Regions from separate parts of the Streptomyces sp. Y7 genome, predicted to be linked through region 4. Evidence: riboswitches for the same ligand, from Rfam matches in the RefSeq annotation. Region 4 holds a riboswitch; each other region holds the start of a gene.
The links. Region 4 has a riboswitch for cyclic di-AMP ahead of ACGFW6_RS40815 (LysM peptidoglycan-binding domain-containing M23 family metallopeptidase). Riboswitches for the same ligand answer to the same signal wherever they lie in the genome.
Positions count from the first base shown of each region.

Region 1: another riboswitch for cyclic di-AMP. It lies ahead of ACGFW6_RS36720 (M23 family metallopeptidase); the one in region 4 lies ahead of ACGFW6_RS40815 (LysM peptidoglycan-binding domain-containing M23 family metallopeptidase).
Region 2: another riboswitch for cyclic di-AMP. It lies ahead of ACGFW6_RS44600 (M23 family metallopeptidase); the one in region 4 lies ahead of ACGFW6_RS40815 (LysM peptidoglycan-binding domain-containing M23 family metallopeptidase).
Region 3: another riboswitch for cyclic di-AMP. It lies ahead of ACGFW6_RS24990 (transglycosylase family protein); the one in region 4 lies ahead of ACGFW6_RS40815 (LysM peptidoglycan-binding domain-containing M23 family metallopeptidase).

Region 1 covers NZ_JBIDDQ010000024.1:102,111-107,833, forward strand. Annotated here, with positions in the region: gene ACGFW6_RS36715 (PP2C family protein-serine/threonine phosphatase) at 62-1,123, shown strand; cyclic di-AMP (ydaO/yuaA leader) riboswitch at 1,357-1,514, shown strand; gene ACGFW6_RS36720 (M23 family metallopeptidase) at 1,526-2,551, shown strand; gene ACGFW6_RS36725 (PrsW family intramembrane metalloprotease) at 2,676-4,052, opposite strand; gene trmB (tRNA (guanosine(46)-N7)-methyltransferase TrmB) at 4,188-5,039, opposite strand; gene lhgO (L-2-hydroxyglutarate oxidase) at 5,140-5,723, opposite strand, start outside.
Region 2 covers NZ_JBIDDQ010000047.1:25,425-31,147, forward strand. Annotated here, with positions in the region: gene ACGFW6_RS44585 (DNA topoisomerase (ATP-hydrolyzing) subunit A) at 1-592, opposite strand, end outside; gene ACGFW6_RS44590 (M16 family metallopeptidase) at 1,012-2,388, shown strand; gene ACGFW6_RS44595 (M16 family metallopeptidase) at 2,385-3,773, shown strand; cyclic di-AMP (ydaO/yuaA leader) riboswitch at 3,987-4,152, shown strand; gene ACGFW6_RS44600 (M23 family metallopeptidase) at 4,165-4,950, shown strand; gene ACGFW6_RS44605 (GntR family transcriptional regulator) at 5,141-5,723, shown strand, end outside.
Region 3 covers NZ_JBIDDQ010000010.1:101,448-107,170, reverse strand. Annotated here, with positions in the region: gene ACGFW6_RS24995 (transglycosylase family protein) at 1-780, shown strand, start outside; cyclic di-AMP (ydaO/yuaA leader) riboswitch at 989-1,188, shown strand; gene ACGFW6_RS24990 (transglycosylase family protein) at 1,193-1,879, shown strand; gene eno (phosphopyruvate hydratase) at 2,200-3,486, shown strand; gene ACGFW6_RS24980 (septum formation initiator family protein) at 3,597-4,070, shown strand; gene ACGFW6_RS24975 (DUF501 domain-containing protein) at 4,096-4,614, shown strand; gene ACGFW6_RS24970 (exopolyphosphatase) at 4,750-5,715, shown strand.
Region 4 covers NZ_JBIDDQ010000034.1:11,256-16,978, forward strand. Annotated here, with positions in the region: gene ACGFW6_RS40800 (Glu/Leu/Phe/Val dehydrogenase dimerization domain-containing protein) at 1-1,057, shown strand, start outside; gene ACGFW6_RS40805 (TetR/AcrR family transcriptional regulator) at 1,128-1,748, shown strand; gene ACGFW6_RS40810 (SGNH/GDSL hydrolase family protein) at 2,040-2,825, opposite strand; gene ACGFW6_RS40815 (LysM peptidoglycan-binding domain-containing M23 family metallopeptidase) at 3,071-4,009, opposite strand; cyclic di-AMP (ydaO/yuaA leader) riboswitch at 4,014-4,179, opposite strand; gene ACGFW6_RS40820 (alpha-galactosidase) at 4,479-5,723, opposite strand, start outside.

The DNA of each region.
Region 1 (5,723 bases), on a different contig from region 4:
GCTCGCTCCCCGCCTCCGCTTCGGCAACCCTGGTGGGGTGGAGGAAGGGCGGATCTCATACGTGCGCCGGTTCGTCCGGTCGCTCCCCGCCCTGCTGATCGCGATGGGTGCCGTGTACGACCACGTCACGCCCACCGACTTCACCGGTGCTCCCTTCTTCACCGCCGCGCCCCTGGTCGCCGCCCCTCTCTACTCGCTGCGCGGCACGGTGCTCACCGGCGTCGTGGCCGTCACCGTGCTGCTCGTGCTCCGCGGCCTGCACGGCGGCCTGCCCAAGGCGGAGGTGATCACCGAGTTGGTCACCACCGTGGTCGTCTCCGTGCTCGCCGTCCTCATCCATCTCCTCGTCCGCCGCAGCGACGAGCGCCTCGCCTCCGTCCGTGAGATCGCCGAGGCCGCCCAGCGGGCCGTCCTGCCGGAGCCCGCCGAGCGGATCGGCGGCTTCGAGATCGCCGCGCGCTACGAGGCGGCGCAGGAGGGCGCCTCCATCGGCGGGGACCTGTACGCGGTGCAGGACAGTCCGCACGGCGTCCGGCTGATCGTCGGGGACGTGCGCGGCAAGGGCATGAGCGCGGTCGGCGCGGTCGCCGTCGTGATCGGCGCCTTCAGGGAGGCCGCGGAGCAGGAGGCCACGCTGGAGGCGGTCGCGCAGCGGCTGGAGCGGGCCCTGGCGCGCGAGCGCACCCGGCGCGAAGGGATCGAGGCCCGCGAGGGGTTCACCACCGCCGTACTCGCCGAACTCCCGCACGGCGAGGCGATCGTGCGCCTCGTCAACCGCGGGCATCCGTCACCGCTGCTGCTGTACGCCGACGGGACCGTACGGCCGCTGCCCGCCACCGAACCCGCCCTGCCGCTCGGCATGGGCGAACTGGGCGCCTGGCCCGACCGGGCCGACGAGGCCGCCTTCCCGGGCGGGGCCACGCTGCTGCTGTACACCGACGGACTGTCCGAGGCACGGGACGAGGGCGGGCGGTTCTACGACCCCGAGACGGGTCTCGCGGGACGCGCCAACGCGCTGCGCGAACCCGGTGCCCTGCTTGGTGTGCTTTCGGTGGAGGTGAGACGGCACTCCGGTGGAGGAATGGCGGACGACATGGCGCTCATGGCCGTACGCCGGCCCTGATCGTCGTCACCGGGGGTGATCGGACGACCCCCCTCCGCATAACAACTGACACACCGTCAATACCTATGTGGTCTCTGAGGTTTGGCCAACTCGCCCGATTTAGGCCACTCGTGACCCGTAAGTCCAGGCGGAAATCGTTAATGATCAAGAGGAACAGCTTGGAATCCGCACCCCGCGTCTATTAACGTTCGATAACGCAGCGCGGTCGTCCCAGCCGTCACAAGAGTCGGCTCCGTGCGCACGCGCCGAGTCCCGCAAGGGAGCCGGGGAACCACCACCCTGGGGTGAATCGCGCGGATATCGCCGGGAAGTCACGGTTGATATACGCGCGTAGGAGACCTTCCTGCTCCGAACCCGTCAGCTAACCCGGTAGGCGAGAAGGAAGGAAAGGAGTACGCCCACGTGGCGTCCAACCGGCCTGCTCCGCAAGCCCCGTTCGTGCCGAGTCAGCGCAGCACGGAAACCTTCGGCTACGACCGCAACCGCACCGACGAGGGCCCGTTCGAGGAGTGGAACCCCACCGCGGATTCCCTTCGTCCCGTTCGTGGCAGGCACCGCGTCTCCAAGCAGCGTGGCGGGGGACTCGCCCGCAGCTCCACCGTTCTCGGCGTAGGCGTCATAGCCGCCGTCGGCGCGGGCGGCATGGCCAGCGCGAACAGCGGCAAGCCGCCGGTCGCCATCACCATGCCCGACCTGCCGCTGATCTCCGACGACTCCTCCGAGCCCGCCGAGGACACGGCCACCGCCCTCAGCACGATGGGCGAGACGACCGAGCAGACCGCGCAGGGCACCTCGGACGCCGGTGAGGCGCTGCGCAGCCGGATCATCGCGCAGGCCGAGCTCCAGCAGGACCAGATCGACAGCAAGGCCGCCGCGGCCGCCGTCGCCGCCGCCGAGAAGGAGGCCGCCGAAGCGGCCGCCAAGGCGGAGACCGAGGCCAAGGCCAAGGCCGCCGCCGCGAAGGCCGCCGCCGAGGAGGAGGCCCGCAAGAAGGCCGAGGCCGAGCGCCTCGCCGAGCTGGCCAAGCAGTACACGCTGCCGACCTCCTCGTACACGATCACCTCGACGTTCGGCCAGGCCGGCGCCTACTGGTCCTCCGGGTACCACACCGGCCTCGACTTCGCCGCCCCCACCGGGACGCTGATCAAGGCGATCCACTCCGGCACGGTCACCTTCGCCGGCTGGGACGGCTCCTACGGCTACAAGACCGAGATCACCCTCGACGACGGCACCGAGCTCTGGTTCGCGCACCAGTCCTCGATCAGCGTCAGCGTGGGCCAGAAGGTCAACACCGGCGACGTCATCGGCCGCGTGGGTGCCACCGGCAACGTGACCGGCGCCCACCTGCACCTCGAGGTGCACCCCGACGGCAGCACCAACGGCATCGACCCGATGGCCTGGCTCCAGGGCAAGGGCCTCACCCCCTGACCCACCCCGAAACGGGTATCCACTTCTGATCCCCGGCGGTCCTGGCGACGACCCCCCGACGTCAGGGCTGCCGGTTTTCGGCATGTCCGCGGAGCCGGTCAACGCTTCCCGTGCGCCGGCCCGGTCACGTCCGGTACGGGTTGTACGCGGGGTACGGCGCCGTCGGGCCGTACCCGGGCCCGTCGACCTGGCCGTAGGACTGCCAGTAGACCGGCGCCGGCGCCGGGTATGCGTACCCGTACCCGTACCCGTGCCCGTGCCCGTATCCGTGCTCGTGTGCCTGCCGGGCCTGTGCTGAGGCCGCGTGTTCCAGGGCCGGGCGGGCGAACTCCCGGCGGTGCCACAGGGCCTGCAGGAGCTCCTGTTCCCGTACGACGAAGTCCGCGCCGGCCTTCCCGAGGCGTCCCCGGTGCCGCAGGAACGCCAGCGACGTGGCGTAGGCCTCGTATTGCGCGACCGTCCGCGCCGCCGCCCGTCCGCCGCGCCGACGCGCGTACTGCCGGGCCACCCGGCGGTCCCGCATCGAGCCCAGCGCGAACGGCTCGCCCGGCGACAGCCACCCGGCCATGACATAGGCGGGCAGTTCCTCACGCACGGTCCGCAGCTCGCGCTGGCGGGTCCAGATCACCAGCCAGGTCAGCAGCCCGAACGCGGGCACCATGAGGGTCGCGTACACGGCGAAGAAGCCGTACTCGCCGAAGGTGGAGGAGCCGTTCCACAGGGCGTGCATGCCCATCGCGAGCAGCAGGCCGAGGAACGGGAGCAGGACCCGGCGCACATGCTGGCGCTCGCCCGACAGCGCGGCGATTCCGAAGCCGATGCCGGTCAGCACGGTGAAGAGCGGGTGCGCGAAGGGCGACATGATGACGCGGACGAAGAAGGTCGCCGCCGTGACGGAGGCGATGCCGCTGTCGCCGGAGAGCTGGTCGGTACCGAAGGCGGTGCCGAGGTAGAGGATGTTCTCGGTGAACGCGAAGCCGGTGGCGGTGACCCCGGCTATCACCACGCCGTCGACGATGCCGGTGAAGTCCCGGCGGCGGAAGAGGAAGACCAGCAGCACGGCCGCGGCCTTCGCCAACTCCTCCACCACGGGCGCTATGACGGTCGCTCCCAGGGTGTCCGCGTGCGAGGGATCCGCCGTCGCGGTCGCTATCCATCTGGTCGCGAAGCTGTTCGCGACGATCGCTATCAGCGCCGCGGCGCAGGCACCCCAGGCGAAGGAGAACAGCAGATTGCGCCAAGGGCCCGGCTCGACCCGGTCCAGCCAGCGGAAGGACGCCACCAGCAGCGGCACGGGCAGCACGGCGAGCCCGAGTCCGACCAGGAACCCCTCGGTCCCGGTCTGCTCGCGCACCAGCGCGAGGATCACCAGCCCGGAGAGCGCGAGGAGGGTGCTGAGCGCGCCGTAGCGCACCCACCGCCGCTGCCACCAGTGCGCGTGCCGCAGTGCGCCGCCGGTGGGACCGGTGGGGTGCGTCGGGTACGGGGGACAGGTGGCCACGGCATTGACCCTAACGAGGCAGAGGCGCCGCCCGCAGCAGCGCGAGGGGGGCTCGGGCGCCGGTGAGGGGTTGCTGTCGATGCTGCTGTCGATGTCCTCGGCGGACGGTCGTCGGTGCTGTTGTTCCCGCTGCTCCTACCGCTGTACGCGGCGGAAGAGCAGGTCGTTCACCACATGACCCTTGTCCAGTCCCTGGCCCTCGAAACGGGTCAGCGGCCGGAACTCGGGACGGGGCGCGAAACCGCCGTCGGCGACGGTGTTCTCGAAGTCGGGATGCGCCGCCAGAACTTCGAGCATCTGTTCGGCGTACGGTTCCCAGTCGGTGGCGCAGTGCACCAGCGCGCAGGGCCGCAGCCGGGTCGCGGCGAGGTCGAGGAACTCGGGCTGGATGAGCCGCCGCTTGTGGTGCCGCTTCTTCGGCCACGGGTCCGGGAAGTAGACGCGCAGTCCGTCGAGCGCGTCCGGCTCCAGCATCTCCCGCAACAGGATGATGGCGTCGCCGTTGCCCACCCGGATGTTGCCGAGACCGTGGTGGTCGGCGAGGTTGAGGAGGTTTCCCTGCCCCGGGGTGTGGACGTCGACGGCGAGGATGTTGGTGCCGGGGTCGCCGGCGGCCATCTGCGCGGTCGCCTCGCCCATGCCGAAGCCGATCTCCAGGACGACGGGGTTGTCGTTCCCGAACAGCTCGGCCAGGTCGACCACCTGCTGCCCGTCGATGTCCAGGCCCCACTTGGGCCACAGCCGCTGCAGCGCGTCCGCCTGCCCCGCGGTCACCCTGCTGCGCCGCGGCTGGAAGCTGCGGATCCGCCGCTCGAAGTGCGACCCGGCGGGATCGGCCCTGGGCCCGTCCGGGAAACGGGGCTCACCCTTGGCCCGGGTGTGCCGGACGGAGATCCCGGGGACATGGCGCAGCCCGTCCCCACCGGTCTCGGGCTGGGTGGGGGCGGCGGGCCGGGGGGCTTCGGAGGCGTTGAGGGAGTCAGACACAGTGGGGCCGATTTTACGGGGAGCGGGACGGGGAGACCCACGGCCGCTCCCCGACCGCATCCGCGCGGGTCCGCGCCCCCGGGCGGCGCGGGCTGCCGGCTCACACGGAGCCCAGCACCGCCAACGCCCTGCGCGCCACCTCCCGGCCGATCGGCAGGGACGCCGTCGCCGCGGGGCTCGGAGCGTTCAGCACGTGCACGGCCCGGGCGCCCTCGCGGATCAGGAAGTCGTCCACCAGTGATCCGTCCCGGAGCACCGCCTGCGCCCGCACGCCCGCCGCCGAGGGCACCAGATCGTCCGACGTGACCGCCGGCAGCAATCTGCGCACCGCCACCGTGAACGCCCCCTTGGACACCGACCGCCGCAGCTCCCCGGCGCCGTACCGCCAGTGCCGCCGCGCCATCCGCCATGCCCCGGGCCAGGCCAGCGTCGTCCCGACCTCTCCCGGTCGTACGACACCCCAGCCGTAGCCCTCGCGGGCCAGCGCCGGCACCGCGTTCGGGCCGATGTGCACACCGCCGTCGATCCCGCGTGTGAGGTGCACCCCGAGGAACGGGAACGCCGGATCCGGCACCGGATACACCAGTCCCCGCACCAGCTCGGGGCGCGCCAGGGAGTAGTACTCGCCCCGGAACGGCACGATCCGCACCTCCGGCTCGTCCCCGGTCATCCGGGCCACCTCGT
Region 2 (5,723 bases), on a different contig from region 4:
TGTGCGGCGGCATGTTCGTGGCCATGCCGACGGCGATCCCGGACGCGCCGTTGACCAGGAGGTTCGGGAAGGCGGCGGGCAGCGCCACCGGTTCCCGCTCCTGGCCGTCGTAGTTCGGGGTGAAGTCGACCGTGTCCTCGTCGATCGACTCGGTCATCAGGCTCGTCGCCTGCGCCTGACGGCACTCGGTGTACCGCATGGCGGCCGGCGGGTCGTCGTTGCCCAGCGAGCCGAAGTTGCCGTGGCCGTCGACCAGCGGGACGCGCATGGAGAAGGGCTGGGCCATGCGCACCAGCGCGTCGTAGATCGACGCGTCGCCGTGCGGGTGCAACTTACCCATGACCTCGCCGACCACGCGGGCGCACTTCACATAGCCGCGGTCGGGGCGCAGGCCCATCTCGTTCATCTGGTACACGATGCGGCGATGCACCGGCTTGAGGCCGTCGCGGGCGTCGGGCAGGGCGCGGGAGTAGATGACCGAGTACGCGTACTCGAGGAAGGAGCCCTGCATCTCGTCGACGACGTCGATGTCGAGGATCTTCTCCTCGTACGAGTCGTCGGGCGGCGGGGTCTTCGTGCTACGGCGGGCCATCGCTGCCGGCTCCTTGCTGAAGCGTGGACGGATCTGACGCGGACCATTGTGGACCGCGGCACTGACAACCACCGACCAGGACCCGATGTTGGGCTCCGGCCCGGCGCCTGAGAAGTGTCGCCGACGCCGGCCCTCGTCGGCGACCGACTCCGCCATCGAGCACCGACAGGCCTGGACCAGGGAGCCCGCACAGGCACTCCGACCCCGGTGGCAAGCTCACGCCCCACAAGCGTTCACTCGCCGGAGTGACCGCCCCGCGCACACACGGCACATCCGACCCACGCGCCACACGCGCGTCCCGAGGCAGCGGTTCTGACCGGGAACTTCGCCGAGCCTTCGCACGCTGCATACAGTGGCAGGAACTCATGCCGAACTGCTCGGCACAACGAAGTGCACGCGACCGGAAGGACACCTTGCCCATGGGTCACACGGCCACACCGGAGGCACAATCCGGCGGCCTCACCGCGACGGAGCACCGCCTGGCCAACGGGCTGCGCGTGGTGCTCTCCGAGGACCACCTCACGCCGGTCGCCGCGGTCTGCCTCTGGTACGACGTCGGCTCCCGCCACGAGGTCAAGGGCCGTACCGGACTCGCCCACCTCTTCGAGCACCTGATGTTCCAGGGCTCGAACAGCGTCAAGGGCACGGGGCACTTCGAGCTCGTCCAGGGCGCCGGTGGTTCGCTGAACGGCACCACCAGCTTCGAGCGCACCAACTACTTCGAGACCATGCCCGCCCACCAGCTGGAGCTCGCGCTGTGGCTGGAGGCCGACCGCATGGGCAGCCTCCTGACGGCACTCGACGAGGTGAGCCTCGAGAACCAGCGGGACGTCGTCAAGAACGAGCGCCGCCAGCGCTACGACAACGTCCCGTACGGCACGGCCTTCGAGAAGCTGACCGCGCTGTCGTACCCCGACGGACACCCTTACCACCACACGCCGATCGGTTCGATGGCCGACCTGGACGCGGCCAGCCTGGAGGACGCCCGCGCGTTCTTCCGCACCTACTACGCGCCCAACAACGCCGTGCTGTCCGTCGTCGGCGACATCGACCCGGAGCAGACGCTCGCCTGGGTCGAGAAGTACTTCGGCACCATCCCGGGGCACGACGGCAAGCCCGCCCCGCGCGACGGCTCGCTGCCGGAGGTCATCGGCGAGCAGCTGCGCGAGGTCGTCGAGGAGAACGTCCCCGCGCGGGCGATGATGGCCGCCTACCGCCTCCCGAGCGACGGCACGCGCGAGTGCGACGCCGCCGACCTGGCGCTGACCGTGCTCGGCGGCGGCGAGTCCTCCCGCCTGTACAACCGGCTCGTGCGGCGCGACCGTACGGCCGTGGCGGCCGGCTTCGGCCTGCTGCGCCTGTCCGGCGCGCCCTCGCTGGGCTGGCTGGACGTGAAGACCTCCGGTGACGTCGAGGTGCCCGTCATCGAGTCGGCCGTCGACGAGGAGCTCGCCCGCTTCGCGCAGGAGGGCCCCACCGCCGAGGAGATGGAGCGCGCGCAGGCCCAGCTGGAGCGCGAGTGGCTGGACCGGCTCGGCACCGTCGCGGGCCGCGCCGACGAACTGTGCCGGTACGCCGTCCTGTTCGGCGACCCGCAGCTCGCCTTCACCGCCGTCCAGCGCGTCCTCGACGTCACCGCCGAGGAGGTCAAGGCCGTCGCCCAGGCCCGGCTGCGCCCCGACAACCGCGCGGTGCTCGTGTACGAGCCGGTCGCCGACGAGGCCGAGGAACCGGAAGCCGCCGCCGGCGACGGGGCCGCCCCCGCCACCGACCAGAACGAGGAGTCGGCGCAGTGACCGAGCTCGCCAGCATGGAGTTCCACCCGCAGCCCCAGGCGGGCCAGGCCCGGCCCTGGGCGTTCCCGGCGCCCGATCGCGGCATGCTGGACAACGGCCTCACGGTCCTGCGCTGCCACCGCCCCGGCCAGCAGGTCGTCGCCGTCGAGGTGCTCCTGGACACGCCCCTGGACGCCGAGCCGAAGGGCCTCGACGGCATCGCCACGATCATGGCGCGCGCCCTGTCCGAGGGCACCGACAAGCACACCGCCGAGGAGTTCGCCGCCGAGCTGGAGCGCTGCGGCGCCACGCTCGACGCCTACGCCGACCACCCCGGCGTCCGGGTCAGCCTGGAGGTGCCCGCCTCCCGGCTGTCCAAGGCGCTCGGCCTGCTCGCCGACGCCCTCAGGGCGCCCGCGTTCGAGGACAGCGAGGTCGAGCGCCTGGTGAACAACCGGCTCGACGAGATCCCGCACGAGCTGGCCAACCCCTCGCGCCGGGCCGCCAAGGAGCTCTCCAAGGAGCTGTTCCCGGCGACCGCGCGCATGTCCCGCCCGCGCCAGGGCACCGAGGAGACCGTCGCCGGCATCGACGCGGCGTCCGTACGCGCCTTCTACGAGCGGCACGTACGCCCCGCCACCTCCACCGTCGTGGTCGTCGGCGACCTCACCGGCGTCGACCTCGACGCCCTGCTCGGCGACACCCTGGGCGCCTGGACCGGCTCCCCGGGCGAGGCGCGCGCGGTCCCGCCGGTCATCGCGGACGACACCGGACGCGTCGTCATCGTCGACCGTCCCGGCGCGGTCCAGACGCAGCTGCTGATCGGCCGTGTCGGCCCGGACCGGCACGACCGCGTGTGGCCCGCGCAGGTGCTCGGCACCTACTGCCTCGGCGGCACCCTCACCTCCCGGCTGGACAAGGTCCTGCGTGAGGAGAAGGGCTACACCTACGGCGTGCGGGCCTTCGGCCAGGTCCTGCGCTCCGCCCCGGACGGCACGGGCGCGGCGATGCTCGCCATCAGCGGCTCCGTCGACACCCCGAACACCGGTCCGGCCCTCGACGACCTCTGGAAGGTCCTGCGCGGGGTCGCCGCCGAGGGGCTCACCGACGCCGAGCGGGACTTCGCCGTGCAGAACCTCGTCGGGGTGGCGCCGCTGAAGTACGAGACCGCCGCCTCCGTGGCGAACACGCTGGCCGACCAGGTCGAGCAGCACCTGCCCGACGACTACCAGGCGACGCTGTACCAGCAGCTGGCCGCGACCGGCACGGTCGAGGCCACCGCGGCGGCCGTGAGCGCCTTCCCGGTGGACCGTCTGGTCACGATCCTCGTCGGCGACGCGGCCGAGATCCGGGAGCCCGTCGAGGCCCTCGGCATCGGTGAAGTGACCGTCGTGGCAGCCGAGTAGAGGACGAGCTCGCGCCGTCCGGCGCCACGCGCGTGCAGGGGCCCTGGTGACCCAAGAGTCACCAGGGCCCCTTTATGCCCGAATTGAGGGAGAGGTTGCCTGTCTGGCCTGTGGGATGCGCTACAAAAGCCGCGATCCGTTTGGGGATTGAAAGATGCCGCGTTTAGCGTCTTCCGGGCTGTCCGTCAGGCAGTGCGCCGCGCCCGCGGCACCGGACAGTCATCGCCGAGTCCCCGTACGGCGCGAGCCAGGGGAGCCGGGGACCCACCCGTAGTCCCTGGGGTGAATCGGACGCCCGCGCGAGTCGCGAGGGGGTCCGTAGGAGACCTTCCTGCTCCGAACCCGTCAGCTAACCCGGTAGGCGAGAGGGAAGGAAAGGACCAGCCACTTCATGGCGTTCACCTGCGCCACGGGGAAGAACCGCCCCACCGGGAAGCACCGTAGGCCCGGCCGGTTCGAGCGCACCACCGCCCGCGCGGCCGGAGTCGCCGCGCTCACCGCCACCGGAGTCGTCGGCACCCTGGCCGCCCCGGCGCTGGCCGCCGAGCCCGCCGCCGAGCAGACCGGCCTCATCCCGGTCGTCACCGTCGAGAACTCGATCGTGGACCAGATCGACGCCCAGGCGATCGCCCAGGAACGGGCCGCCGCCGAGGCCGCCGCCGCGAAGAAGGCCGCTCAGGAGGCCGCGCGCGAGAAGGCGGCCGCGCAGGCCGAGGCGAAGCGCGAGGCCAAGGAGCGCGCCGCCCGCGAGGCCGAGCGCAAGCGCCTGCTGTCGTACGTCGCCCCGATCGCCGGCTCGTACGTCTCCACCGGCTACAAGACCGGCGGTGCCGTCTGGTCCTCCGGCAGCCACACCGGCGTCGACTTCCACGCCGCGAGCGGCACGTCCGTGCACGCCGTCGGTGCCGGCACCGTCGTCGAGGCCGGCTGGGGCGGGTCGTACGGCAACAACGTCGTGATCAAGATGAACGACGGCACGTACACGCAGTACGGCCACCTGTCGTCCATCGGCGTCTCGGTGGGCCAGTCCGTCACCCCGGGCCAGCAGATAGGCCTCTCCGGCGCCACCGGCAACGTCACCGGGCCGCATCTGCACTTCGAGGCCCGCACCACGGCGGAGTACGGCTCCGACATCGACCCCGTGGCCTATCTGCGCGGGCACGGCGTGAACGTCTGACGCTGCCCCCCGCGCGTCCCTTCGAAGCCCCGGCTCCCCGAGCCGGGGCTTTCGATGTTTTCGACCCCCCGCTGACCAAAAAATATGCATGGATTTCGGCTCCCCGTCGGAAATTCCGGCCGGTTGCAATAGAGTCCTCGGGAACACGTCATTGGTCGACGTTTCACGGGGATTAAGGCGGAGGTCGGGCATGCGTATTCCGGCGCACTCGGTGTGCACGGCGATCCGGGACGACATCGTCGCCGGTGTCTACGAGCGTGGCGGCCGGCTCACCGAGGAACTGCTCGCCCGCCGCTACGGCGTCTCCCGCGTCCCCGTGCGGGAGGCCCTGCGCACCCTGGAGGCGGAGGGCTTCGTGGTGACCCGGCGTCACGCGGGCGCGTGCGTCGCCGAACCGACCGAGCAGGAGGCCGCCGACCTGCTGGAGATGCGCGGCCTGCTGGAGCCCCTCGGCGCCTCCCGGGCCGCCCAGCGGCGCACCGAGGCCCATCTGAAGGTCCTGCGCGGCCTGGTCAGGCTGGGGCAGGAGCGGGCCAGGCGGGGAAACAGCGACGACCTGCGCTCCCTGGGCGGCTGGTTCCACGAGACGCTCGCCCAGTCCACCGGCAGTCCGGCCCTGACCTCGATCCTGGCTCAGCTGCGCCACAAGATCGCCTGGATGTACGCCGTGGAAGCGCCGGTCGATCCCGTGGAGTCCTGGGCCGAGCACGGCGCGATCGTGGACGCGGTGGCGCGCGGCGACGGCGAACGCGCCCGCGCGATCACGGCGCTGC
Region 3 (5,723 bases), on a different contig from region 4:
CGCTCGCAGCAGATAGCCGTGGCCCAGGAGATCCTCGCGGACCAGGGGACCAGGCCCTGGGGTACCTGCGCGGTGCTCAACGGCCTCACCAAGAAGTCCGGATCGGTCGACCTCGACACCGGGGTGGAGGACGACTCGCCCTCCGCAGTGTCCGGATCCTCCGGATTGCTCGATTCGTCCAACTCGTCGAATTCATCGGATTCGTCGTCGGAGTCCGACTCTTCCGACTCCAGTGGCGCCTCCGAGTCGTCGACGCCCTCCGGTGATCCTTCGGAGTCGGCGAGCGGCACCCCGGATGCTTCGTCCGAATCGCCCGGGAAGTCCTCTTCCTCGCCCTCTTCGTCCGGTAAGTCCGAGAAGCCCTCGACGTCCGATGCGTCCCCCGAAGCGAGCGCCTCGCAGTCACCGGAGAGCTCGCCGACCGAGGCGGCCAATGCGGACAATGAGGACAACTGGTCCCAGGATGCGGGCTTCTGGAGCCTCGTCGACACCGGTTCGGTCGACGGCGCGGCCGAGGGTGCGGTCGAGGAGGCGACGGCCGGCACCGGCCGGCACCGCGGCCCCAGCGCCGAGGAGAGTGACAGCGCCGAGGTGACCACCAAGTCCACCGGGCGCCACGCCTCGTACAAGGTCCGCGAGGGCGACACGCTCGCCTCCATCGCCGACTCCCTTGACCTCGACGGCGGATGGCGCGCGCTGTACCAGGCGAACAAGAAGGCCATCGGCACCGACGCGGACCACATCTCCCCCGGTCAGACCCTGGACGTCCCCGTCGCATAGTGGTCGAACAGGGCGAAAAACTGGGCCAGTTCGCGTCACGTTTCGCGGCTAATGTCCGATTGATCAGCAGTGAGAGATAGATCTCAGAAGCCCTGATCGTCTTTGTAAATCCGCGAATCGCGTGTCTACGGTCGTGACCGCTCGCCTCCAGTGCGAGCCCCGACAGCCGTCACGCCGAATCCTGCCGGCGGCCGTACGGGAACAGTCGTCGCGTCAAGCGCCGTAGGCAGGAGCGGGGGACCCAAGGTTTGCGCCGGGTCCGGCAGTTGAGGCCTTTCGAGGCCGCACCGCCGGAGCCGGCTCGGGGTGAAGCCGCGCAGCGGGAGCCGAGAGGCGAACGTGCGCGGCCGGGCAACTCAACCGGCCCGAACCCGACAGCTCACCTCGTAGGCGTCGGTGAGGGGATCCAACCATGCTGTTTTCCAGCAAGGGCAAGCACCGTCGTCCGTCCAAGGCCGCCCGTGCCATCGCCGTCGTCGGCGTCACCGGTGCCGCCGCCGTCGCCGCCCCGCTGATGGCCGCCGGCAACGCCTCGGCCGCCACCGCCTCCGAGTGGGACGCTGTCGCCCAGTGCGAGGCCGGCGGCAACTGGTCGATCAACACCGGCAACGGCTACTACGGCGGTCTGCAGTTCTCCGCCTCCACCTGGGCCGCGTACGGCGGCACGGCGTACGCCTCCACCGCCGACCAGGCCACCAAGGCCCAGCAGATCGAGATAGGCGAGAAGGTCCTCGCGGGCCAGGGCAAGGGTGCCTGGCCGAACTGCGGCACCGGCCTGTCGAGCGCCGCGTACAACGGCTCCTCCGCCGGCTCCTCGCAGAGCACCGAGTCCACCACCCGCTCCTCCGAGCAGCAGTCGGCCTCCCGCTCCGCCGACCGCCCGGCCGCCAAGAAGAGCACCAAGACCGTCACCACCCCGACCGGCAAGAAGGTCAAGAAGGGCGACGGCGAGTACAAGGTCGCCAAGGGTGACACCCTCAGCTCGATCGCGGCCGAGCACGACGTCAAGGGCGGCTGGGAGAAGCTCTTCAAGCTGAACAAGGACATCGTCGAGGACGCCAACCTGATCTACCCGGGTCAGCAGCTGCACCTCAAGTAAGAGGGCGCGGCCACGGCGAACACGCGGCCGACAGCTGAACCACAGCGCCCTCACATCCGTGGACCTCATAGTGAGGGCGTCGTGCGGACCACCCCCGTCCCCACGAACACCCCGCCTCGGTGCGTTTTCCCCCGTACGCACCGGGGCGGGGCTCTTTCTTGTGTGCGGTTGTGTGCGGACGTTTTTGTTCCGTTCGGAAACAATTTACTCTCGGTTCTGTCCACGGGGCGGTCGACCGCTGGTCTGACGCCCGGAGCCGGTTAGGCTCGTCTCGCAGTCCCACCGCGGACCGCGTACCCGCGTCACATCCCAAGAAGGAGATGCTCGTGCCGTCCATCGACGTCGTCGTAGCCCGGGAAATCCTGGACTCCCGAGGCAATCCCACGGTCGAGGTCGAGGTCGGCCTCGACGACGGCAGCACGGGTCGTGCCGCCGTCCCGTCCGGCGCCTCCACGGGCGCCTTCGAGGCCATCGAGCTCCGCGACGGTGACCCGAACCGCTACCAGGGCAAGGGTGTCGAGAAGGCCGTCCTCGCCGTCATCGAGCAGATCGGCCCGGAGCTCGTCGGCTACGACGCCACCGAGCAGCGCCTGATCGACCAGGCCATGTTCGACCTGGACGCCACCGACAACAAGGGCTCCCTCGGCGCCAACGCCATCCTCGGCGTCTCCCTCGCCGTCGCGCACGCCGCCTCCGAGGCGTCGGACCTGCCGCTGTTCCGCTACCTCGGTGGCCCGAACGCGCACCTGCTGCCCGTCCCGATGATGAACATCCTCAACGGCGGATCCCACGCGGACTCCAACGTCGACATCCAGGAGTTCATGATCGCCCCGATCGGCGCGGAGTCCTTCTCCGAGGCGCTGCGCTGGGGCACCGAGGTCTACCACACCCTCAAGAAGGTGCTGAAGGGCCGCGGCCTGTCCACCGGCCTCGGCGACGAGGGCGGCTTCGCCCCGAACCTCGGCTCCAACCGTGAGGCCCTCGACCTCATCCTCGAAGCGATCAAGGAAGCCGGCTACGCGCCCGGCGAGCAGATCGCCCTCGCGCTCGACGTCGCCGCCTCCGAGTTCTACAAGGACGGCAAGTACCTCTTCGAGGGCAAGGAGCGCTCCGCCGCCGAGATGACGGAGTACTACGAGGAGCTCGTGGCGGCCTACCCGCTCGTCTCCATCGAGGACCCGCTGTTCGAGGACGACTGGGCCGGCTGGAAGGTCCTCACCGACAAGCTGGGCGACAAGGTCCAGATCGTCGGCGACGACCTCTTCGTCACCAACCCCGAGCGCCTGGCCCGCGGCATCGACGACGGCGCCGCCAACGCGCTCCTCGTCAAGGTCAACCAGATCGGCTCGCTCACCGAGACCCTCGACGCCGTCGAGCTCGCCCAGCGCAGCGGCTTCAAGTGCATGATGTCCCACCGCTCCGGCGAGACCGAGGACGTCACCATCGCCGACCTGGCCGTCGCCACCAACTGCGGCCAGATCAAGACCGGCGCCCCGGCCCGCTCCGAGCGCGTCGCCAAGTACAACCAGCTGCTGCGCATCGAGGAGATCCTCGACGACGCCGCGGTGTACGCCGGCCGCAGCGCCTTCCCGCGCTTCAAGGGCTGACCTCACCTGACCCCACCTGGGTAAGGCTTAGCCAGTCGTACGTACGTCCCCGTACTCGGTCCCGTACCGTGTGCGGGGACGTATGCACGTGAAAGGGGAGGCGAGAGCCGATGGCCGTCAAGGACCGGGACCGTTTCTCCACCGCGACCAGGATCCGGTTGCTCGGCGAGCAGACGGCGGCCCGCGTCTACCGCTCCCAGACCAAGCGGCAGGCCCGGCGCTCCCGGCTCACCGGACGCGCCGCGCTGCTCGCCCTGGTGGTCTGCTCCCTCGTCGTGGCGCTGGCCTACCCCATAAGGCAGTACGTCTCCCAGCGCGCCGAGATCGCCGACCTCCAGCGGGAGAAGGAGGAGGCCGCCCAGCGCGTCGAGGACCTGCGTGACATCAAGGCACGCTGGCAGGACGACGCGTACGCCGAGCAGCAGATCCGGCAGCGGCTGCACTATGTGATGCCGGGGGAGACCGGCTACATCGTGGTCGACCCGGACGCGGCGAAGAAGTCGCGGACCGACCGGAGCGCGGCCGACCGCCCCTGGTACGCGAACATCTGGGACGGGGTCGACAAGGCCGACGCCGCCCAGTGAGAACCGAACCGATAGAAAGACAGGCATGGAAACGCCCCCGCCGCCCACCCCGCGCACCGAGCCCACCGACGCGGATGTCGAGGCCTTCAAGCAGCAGCTCGGCCGTCCGCCGCGCGGGCTGCGCGCGATCGCGCACCGGTGCCCCTGCGGGCAGCCGGACGTGGTCGAGACGGCCCCTCGCCTGCCCGACGGCACGCCCTTCCCGACGCTGTACTACCTGACGTGCCCGAGGGCCTCCTCGGCGATCGGCACGCTGGAGGCGAACGGCGTGATGAAGGAGATGTCGGCGCGGCTGGAGAGTGATCCGGAGCTGGCCGCGGCGTATCGCTCCGCGCATGAGGACTACATCCGGCGGCGGGACGAGATCGAGGAGCTGACCGGGTTTCCGAGCGCGGGCGGGATGCCGGACCGGGTGAAGTGTCTGCACGTCCTGGTCGCGCACTCGTTGGCGGCCGGGCCGGGGGTGAATCCGCTGGGGGACGAGGCGATCGCGATGCTGCCGGAGTGGTGGATGAAGGGGCCGTGCGTGGTCGCGGCGGAGTGATCCCGCCCCGCCCCCGCCGCCCCTGCCCGTCCCGTCCCGGGGGCCGCGCCCCCGGATCCCCGCATCGGCCTGAACGGCCTCGTCCTCAAACGCCGGACAGGCCGAAAGAGCCTCCGTACCTCTGAAAGGTCCCCTATGACCCGCGTCGCCGCCATCGACTGCGGTACGAACTCCATCCGGCTTCTCGTCGCCGATGTCGACCCGGACACCGGTGAACTCGTCGACCTGGACCGTCGGATGACCATCGTGCGCCTCGGCCAGGGGGTCGACCGCACGGGGCGGCTGGCGCCGGAGGCGCTGGAGCGTACCTTCGCCGCGTGCCGTGACTACGCGGCCATCATCAAGGAGCACGGCGCCGAGCGGCTGCGCTTCGTCGCCACGTCCGCCTCGCGGGACGCCGAGAACCGCGACGAGTTCGTGCGCGGTGTCGTGGACATCCTGGGCGTCGAGCCCGAGGTCGTCACCGGGGACCAGGAGGCGGAGTTCTCCTTCACGGGCGCGACCAAGGAGCTGACGGGGCGTGCGGATCTGCACCGGCCCTACCTCGTCGTGGACATCGGCGGCGGCTCGACCGAGTTCGTCGTCGGCGAGGAGCACGTCCGCGCGGCGCGCTCCGTGGACGTCGGCTGTGTGCGGATGACCGAGCGCCACCTCGTGCGCGACGGCGCGGTCTCGGACCCGCCCTCCGCCGAGCAGATCGCGGCGATACGGGCCGACATCGAGGCGGCCCTCGACCTCGCCGAGGAGACGGTGCCGCTGCGCGAGGCGAAGACGCTGGTGGGGCTGGCCGGTTCGGTCACCACGGTGTCGGCGATCGCGCAGGACCTGCCCGAGTACGACTCCGTGCGCATCCACCACTCCCGGGTCACCCTCGACCGGGTCCGCGAGATCACCGACTGGCTGGTGCACTCCACCCACGCCGAGCGCGCGGCCGTGCCCTCCATGCACCCGGGCCGGGTCGACGTGATCGCCGCCGGGGCGCTGGTGCTGCTGGCGATCATGGAGCGGACCGGCGCCGAGGAGGTCGTCGTCAGCGAGCACGACATCCTCGACGGCATCGCCTTCAAGGTCGCGGAAGACGCTGCCCGCGACGACCGTTGATCCGCGTC
Region 4 (5,723 bases):
CACGTTGGAGGAGGTCACCGGACTCGCTCAGGGCATGAGCATGAAGGAGGCCCTGCACTACGACCCGGAGGCACGGTACGTCCCTCTGGGCGGGGCCAAGGGCGGCATCGACTGTGACCCCCGGGACCCGGAGGCGTACCCGATCCTGGTGCGGTACCTGCGGAGCATGCGGCCGTACATCGAGAGCTTCTGGGCCACGGGCGAGGACCTCGGCCTCGCCCAGGACGTGGTCGACCGGGCGGCGGCCGAGGCGGGGCTGGTCTCGTCCGTCCAGGCCGTGTACCCGCTGCTCGACGACGAGGTGGGTGCCCGCCGGCGGCTCGCGGAGGCGTTCGCGGTCGAGGTCGACGGCATCGGGCTCGACGAGCTGGCCGGCGGCTGCGGGGTCGCGGAGTCGGTGCTGACCGCGCTGGACCGGGCCGAGGTGCCGTACTGGCGGACGCGAGTCGCGGTGCAGGGCCTGGGAACGATGGGAGGAGCGACGGCTCGCTTCCTCACGCGCGCGGGGCTGACGGTCGTGGCCGTCGCCGACATCAAGGGCACGATCGCGAACCCGGCCGGGCTCGACATCGAGAGCCTGCTGGCCGCCCGCGACGCGTACGGCACCGTCGACCGGTCCGCGCTGCGCCCCGGGGACCGCGAACTGCCGGGCGACGCCTGGCTGTCGACCGAGGCGGAGGTACTGGTGCCGGCCGCCGTGTCGTACGTGATCGACGGAGCGAACCAGGGCCGTGTCACCGCGCGTTGGATCGCCGAGGCGGCCAACATGCCCGTACGACCCGACGCGGAGGAACTGCTGGCCGCGCGGGGCGTCACCGTGCTGCCGGACGTCGTCGTCAACTCGGGCACGAACGCCTGGTGGTGGTGGACGCTGTTCGGGGACATCGGCCCGGACGCGGACGAGGCGTTCGCCCACACGCGTCGCTCGATGCGCGCCCTGACCGACCTCACGCTGGCCCGCGCCGAGGCCGACGGAACGGCGCCGCGGGCCGCCGCGCACGCCATCGCGGCGGACCGGCTGCCGTTGATCACCGAACGGTTCGGCTGGCACCGGTGACGGCCGCCGCCGGGACCAGGCCGGACCGGGCGCCCGGGACCGGACGGTGACGAGGCTTTAGGGTGACGACGTGGCAAGAGTGCGGTTGAGCGTGGCGGAGCGGCGTGAGGAGTTGCTGCGTGCCGCCGTCGAGCAGATAGAGGCGCGGGGCGTGGCGGCGGTCAGGATCGCCGACGTGGCCTCGGTGCTCGGCGTGAGCAACGCTCTGGTGCTGTATCACTTCGACACCAAGGAAAAGCTCGTCGCGGCCGCGTTCACCCATGCGGCCGAAGGCGACCTGGCCCATCTGCGCCGCCTCCTCGGGCGCCGCACGACGGCACTGCGGCGGCTGCGGGCCGCCGTGCGCTGGTACGCGCCGACCGGCCAGGCCAAGGGCTGGCGGCTGTGGATCGAGGGCTGGGCGGCGGCGCTGCGCGAACCCGCGCTGCAGGAGGTCACCCGGGACCTCGACCGGCAGTGGAAGGGGGCCATCACCGAGGTGATCGCCGAGGGCGTCGCCGCCGGGGAGTTCCAGTGCCCCGACCCCAACGGCACGGCCCTGCGCCTGACGGCCCTCCTCGACGGGCTCGCCGTACAGCTCACGTCGTACCCGGGCGCGATCTCACGCGTGCGGGCCCAGGAGTGGGTGGACGAGGCGCTCGCCCGGGAACTCGGCTTGGAGCGGAAGGCGTTGACGGCTTCTCACCGGTGAGGGTGTGTGCCGTGGGGACATGTGCCGTCACGACATGTGCCGGGACGCCATGTGTTGGCGCGCCATGTGCCGGGACGCAGTGTGCGGCGACGCCATGTACGGCTTCGCGGTGTGTGGCGACGCCATGTACGGCTTCGCGATGTGCGGTGACGCCATAGGGCGCCACTCGACACACCCCTCCACCCGTCCGTGGGTCCGCACTGTGCGCGACGACCGCATGCGTCCGGGCCGCACCGATCAGCCATCGGTACGGCCCGGACGCATCGGCCACTCGCAGTCCGCGATCCGCTCTCAAGCCACCGATCGGATCCGCATCTTGATGTCGTCCGGGGACAGCGCGCCCTTGGCGGTCACATGGTCCCCCGACGATTCACCGCGCAGTCGCCGGCCGATCCACGGCACCAGGTACTCCCGCGCCCAGTGGACGTCGTCCCGGCGCACCTCGAGGGTGCCGCGGGGCGGGAGCGGCGGCCACGGCTGGTCCGGGTCGGCGGGGATCTCCAGACCGAGGACCTGGCCCGCGCGGAGCGCCACACGTGTGTGGCCCTCGGGAGACAGGTGGAGCCGGTCGCCATCCCAGGCGCGGCGATCCTGAACGGTCTTCAGGGACCACAGGTCGAGCACCGGGCAGCCGTACCGGTCGGCGATGGCCCGCACATGCCCGTTGTACGTGGCGATCTTGCCGCGCAGGTGCCTCAGCACGGGCACGCCACGGGTGTCGAAGCCGGTCGTCACCATGACGGTGCCGACGGCCGAGGTGAGCCGGACGATCGCCCGTTCGAAGCGCTCGGCCACCTCATCGGGGTCGGTTCCGGGTCGGATGATGTCGTTGCCGCCCGCACAGAACGAGACCAGGTCCGGGGCCAGTTCGGCGGCCCTGGGAAGCTGGTGCTCGACGATCTGGTCGAGCAGTTTGCCGCGCACGGCGAGGTTCGTGTAGTTGAAGTCGCCCTCGGGGCGCCGGTCCGCGAGGAGAACCGCGAAACGGTCGGCCCAGCCGACGAAGGCCCCGTCGGGGCCAGGGTCGCCGACGCCCTCGGTGAAGCTGTCCCCCACCGCAACGTACGACCCGATCACTGCACTGCTGTCACTCTTCGAATCGTCTGCCACATCGGCACATGATTCACCTTTGAATGTGACCTACGCGACCGTAGGAAAGGGTTGACGAGCGGTGAGATAAGCCACTCCTAAAGTGTTCGCCAAACGTGGAATAACCCTTTCAACAGGGGTGTTGTGGGCGCAACATGCCGAAGGCCGGACCCGGGGATCGGGGTCCGGCCTTCGGCCGCGTGTCAGGCAGGTGGTTCTCGCGTGGACGCGCGTCAGCCGATGGCGACGCCCTTGCCACGCAGGTAGGCGACCGGGTCCACGTCCGAGCCGTAGTCCGGCGTGGTGCGGATCTCGAAGTGCAGGTGCGGGCCGGTGACGTTGCCGGTCGCGCCGGAGAGGCCGATCTGCTGGCCCGCGGTCACCGTCTGGCCGCTGGAGACCGAGAGCGAGGACAGGTGGGCGTACTGGGCGTAGTAGCCGTCGGCGAGCTGGATGACGACCTGGTTGCCGTACGCGCCGCCCCAGCCGGCCGAGACGACGGTGCCCGCGCCGACCGCCTTGAGCGGGGTGCCGGTCGCGGCGGCGAAGTCGACGCCGGTGTGGTAGCCGCTGGACCACATGCTGCCCGCGACCTTGTAGCCGGTGCCGAGGGAGGCGCCGGACAGCGGAGCGGAGAAGCCGTTGACCGTGCTGGTGGTCTCGGCGGCCGTGGTCGCCTTCTGGGCCTTCTTCGGCGTGGAGGACTTCGTGGTGGGCGCGTCCTTCTTGGACGACTCGGACGCCGAAGAGGGCTTGGAGGGCGACGACTTGGGGGCGGTCGTCGCGGCCTTCTTGCCGCCGAGGGCGAGCTTGAGACCCGGGTGAATCAGCGACGGGTCGGAGCCGACGGCGTCACGGTTGTCGGCGTAGAGCTTCTTCCAGCCACCGCTGACGTTCTGCTCGTCGGCGATCTTCGAAAGGTAATCGCCGACCTTCACCGAATAAGTCCGTACGCCCGACTTCTTCTGGGCGGCCTTCTTCTCGACGGCCTTCTGGCCGGCGACCGGAAGGGACTGAACGGCCTTTTCCGAAACGGACTGCGACGGAGCGGCGTGGGCGCCGGCGGCTCCCATCAGGGGCAGAGCGAGGGCGGCGCCACCGGTTCCGGCGACGGCGATGGAGCGCGTGAAGCGCAGGGACTTCGGACGGCGATGCTTACCCTTCGCGGGCATGACGAATTCCTCTCCGGCGCCTGCGAGGTGAGCTGTCGGGTGCGGGCTGGAGATGCCCGGCCGCGCCATGGCGCGACTTGACCCCTAGCCGTTCCGGAGACCGGAACAGGCGGTTCTACCTGTGGGTCCCCCGCTCCTGCCGTGCACGGGTGAGTTTGCGCGGAATCCGAGCGGCGGCAGGATTGGGCGTCCGTCCGGATTGGTCGTGAACGTAAGCGAGGAAGACGCATGGGAACAAGTGAGGGGTTCCGTCCGAATGCGTTCCTCTTGATCCCTTGTGGGAATTAGCCGTCACCGTGCGTGAAATACGGGAGTACCGCCCGACTCAAAGCCCCTTGAAAAGTGCATGAATTACGTGAACATGACGGGCGACGCACCGTCACGGATATGACGCTCCTCACGTGACGCCGCTCCAGCTTTCTTTATTGCAGGCCGAGTTGGAAGGAAGGCGCCAATTCGGACAGAACACCTAGATGCGACGGAGTCGAATAACTGCCGCATCAAGGTCACCGTGCAGACCGGTCCGCAGTCCGTGATGTACCAGTACGGCACCTCGGTGAATTTCGCCCGTTTCAAGGCATTCGTAGGTCGATGCCGGATCCAGACCTTGCAGTCGCAGCGCCGGAAGAGGCTCCCCGAAACGCTGCGCCTGAAGCCAGGCGAGGACCACCGTCTCGCCCCCGAGCACGTACTGCACCGCACTGAGCCCACCCCGCGGAGGCCGCAGCCGATAGAGGTCACCGCGCTGGACCAAGGACCGGATCTTCTTGTAGAGGGCCACCCACTCCCCGGCCTCGGCGAGCTCCTCCTCGGTCCATTGCGTGAGGTCACCGCCGACCCCGAGCACCCCCGCCATCGCGCTCACGAACCGGAAGCGCAACGAGCTCGCGCGGTGGTTGAGCATGGCGTTCGGACTGTCGGTGACCCAGGCGGCCATGGCGCGGGCGGGATGGATCTGACTGAAGCCGTGCTGGATGGCGAGCCGGTCGAGGGGGTCGGTGTTGTCCGAGGTCCACACCTGGTCCGTGCGGCCGAGCACGCCGAGATCGACCCGTCCGCCGCCGCCCGAGCAGGACTCGAAGGCGACGCCGGGGTGAGCGGCGCGCAGCCGGTCCAGCAGGCCGTACAAGGCTCGCACATGGTCGACCCACAGACGCTGCGGATACGCCTCACCGGGCCAGCCGGCGTCGCTGAAGCAGCGGTTGAAGTCCCACTTCACATAGTCGATCGGGGCACTGGAGAGGAGCCCGTCGAGCTGCGCCCACAGGTACTCCTGAACGTCGTCGCGGGCGAGGTTCAGCACCAGTTGATTACGGAATTCCGTCCGCTTTCGTCCTGATTGATACTGAACCCACTCGGGATGTCCCCGATACAGGTCGCTGTCCGGATTGACCATTTCCGGCTCGACCCAGATGCCGAACTGCATGCCGAGCGTGTGCACGTACTCGGCGAGCGGCCGGAGGCCGGAGGGGAAGCGGTCGGGGTTCGGCGTCCAGTCGCCGAGCCCGGCGCGATCGCTGGTGCGCGTCCCGAACCAGCCGTCGTCCACGACGAACAGCTCGACGCCGATGGCCGCGGCCCGGCGCGCGAGGAGACTCTGCTGCTCCTCGGAGATGTCGAACTCCGTCGCCTCCCAGGAGTTGAACAGCACCGGCCGGTCCCGGTCGGCGTCCGGGATCACATACGCGCGCTGGTACGCGTGCCAGGCCCGGCT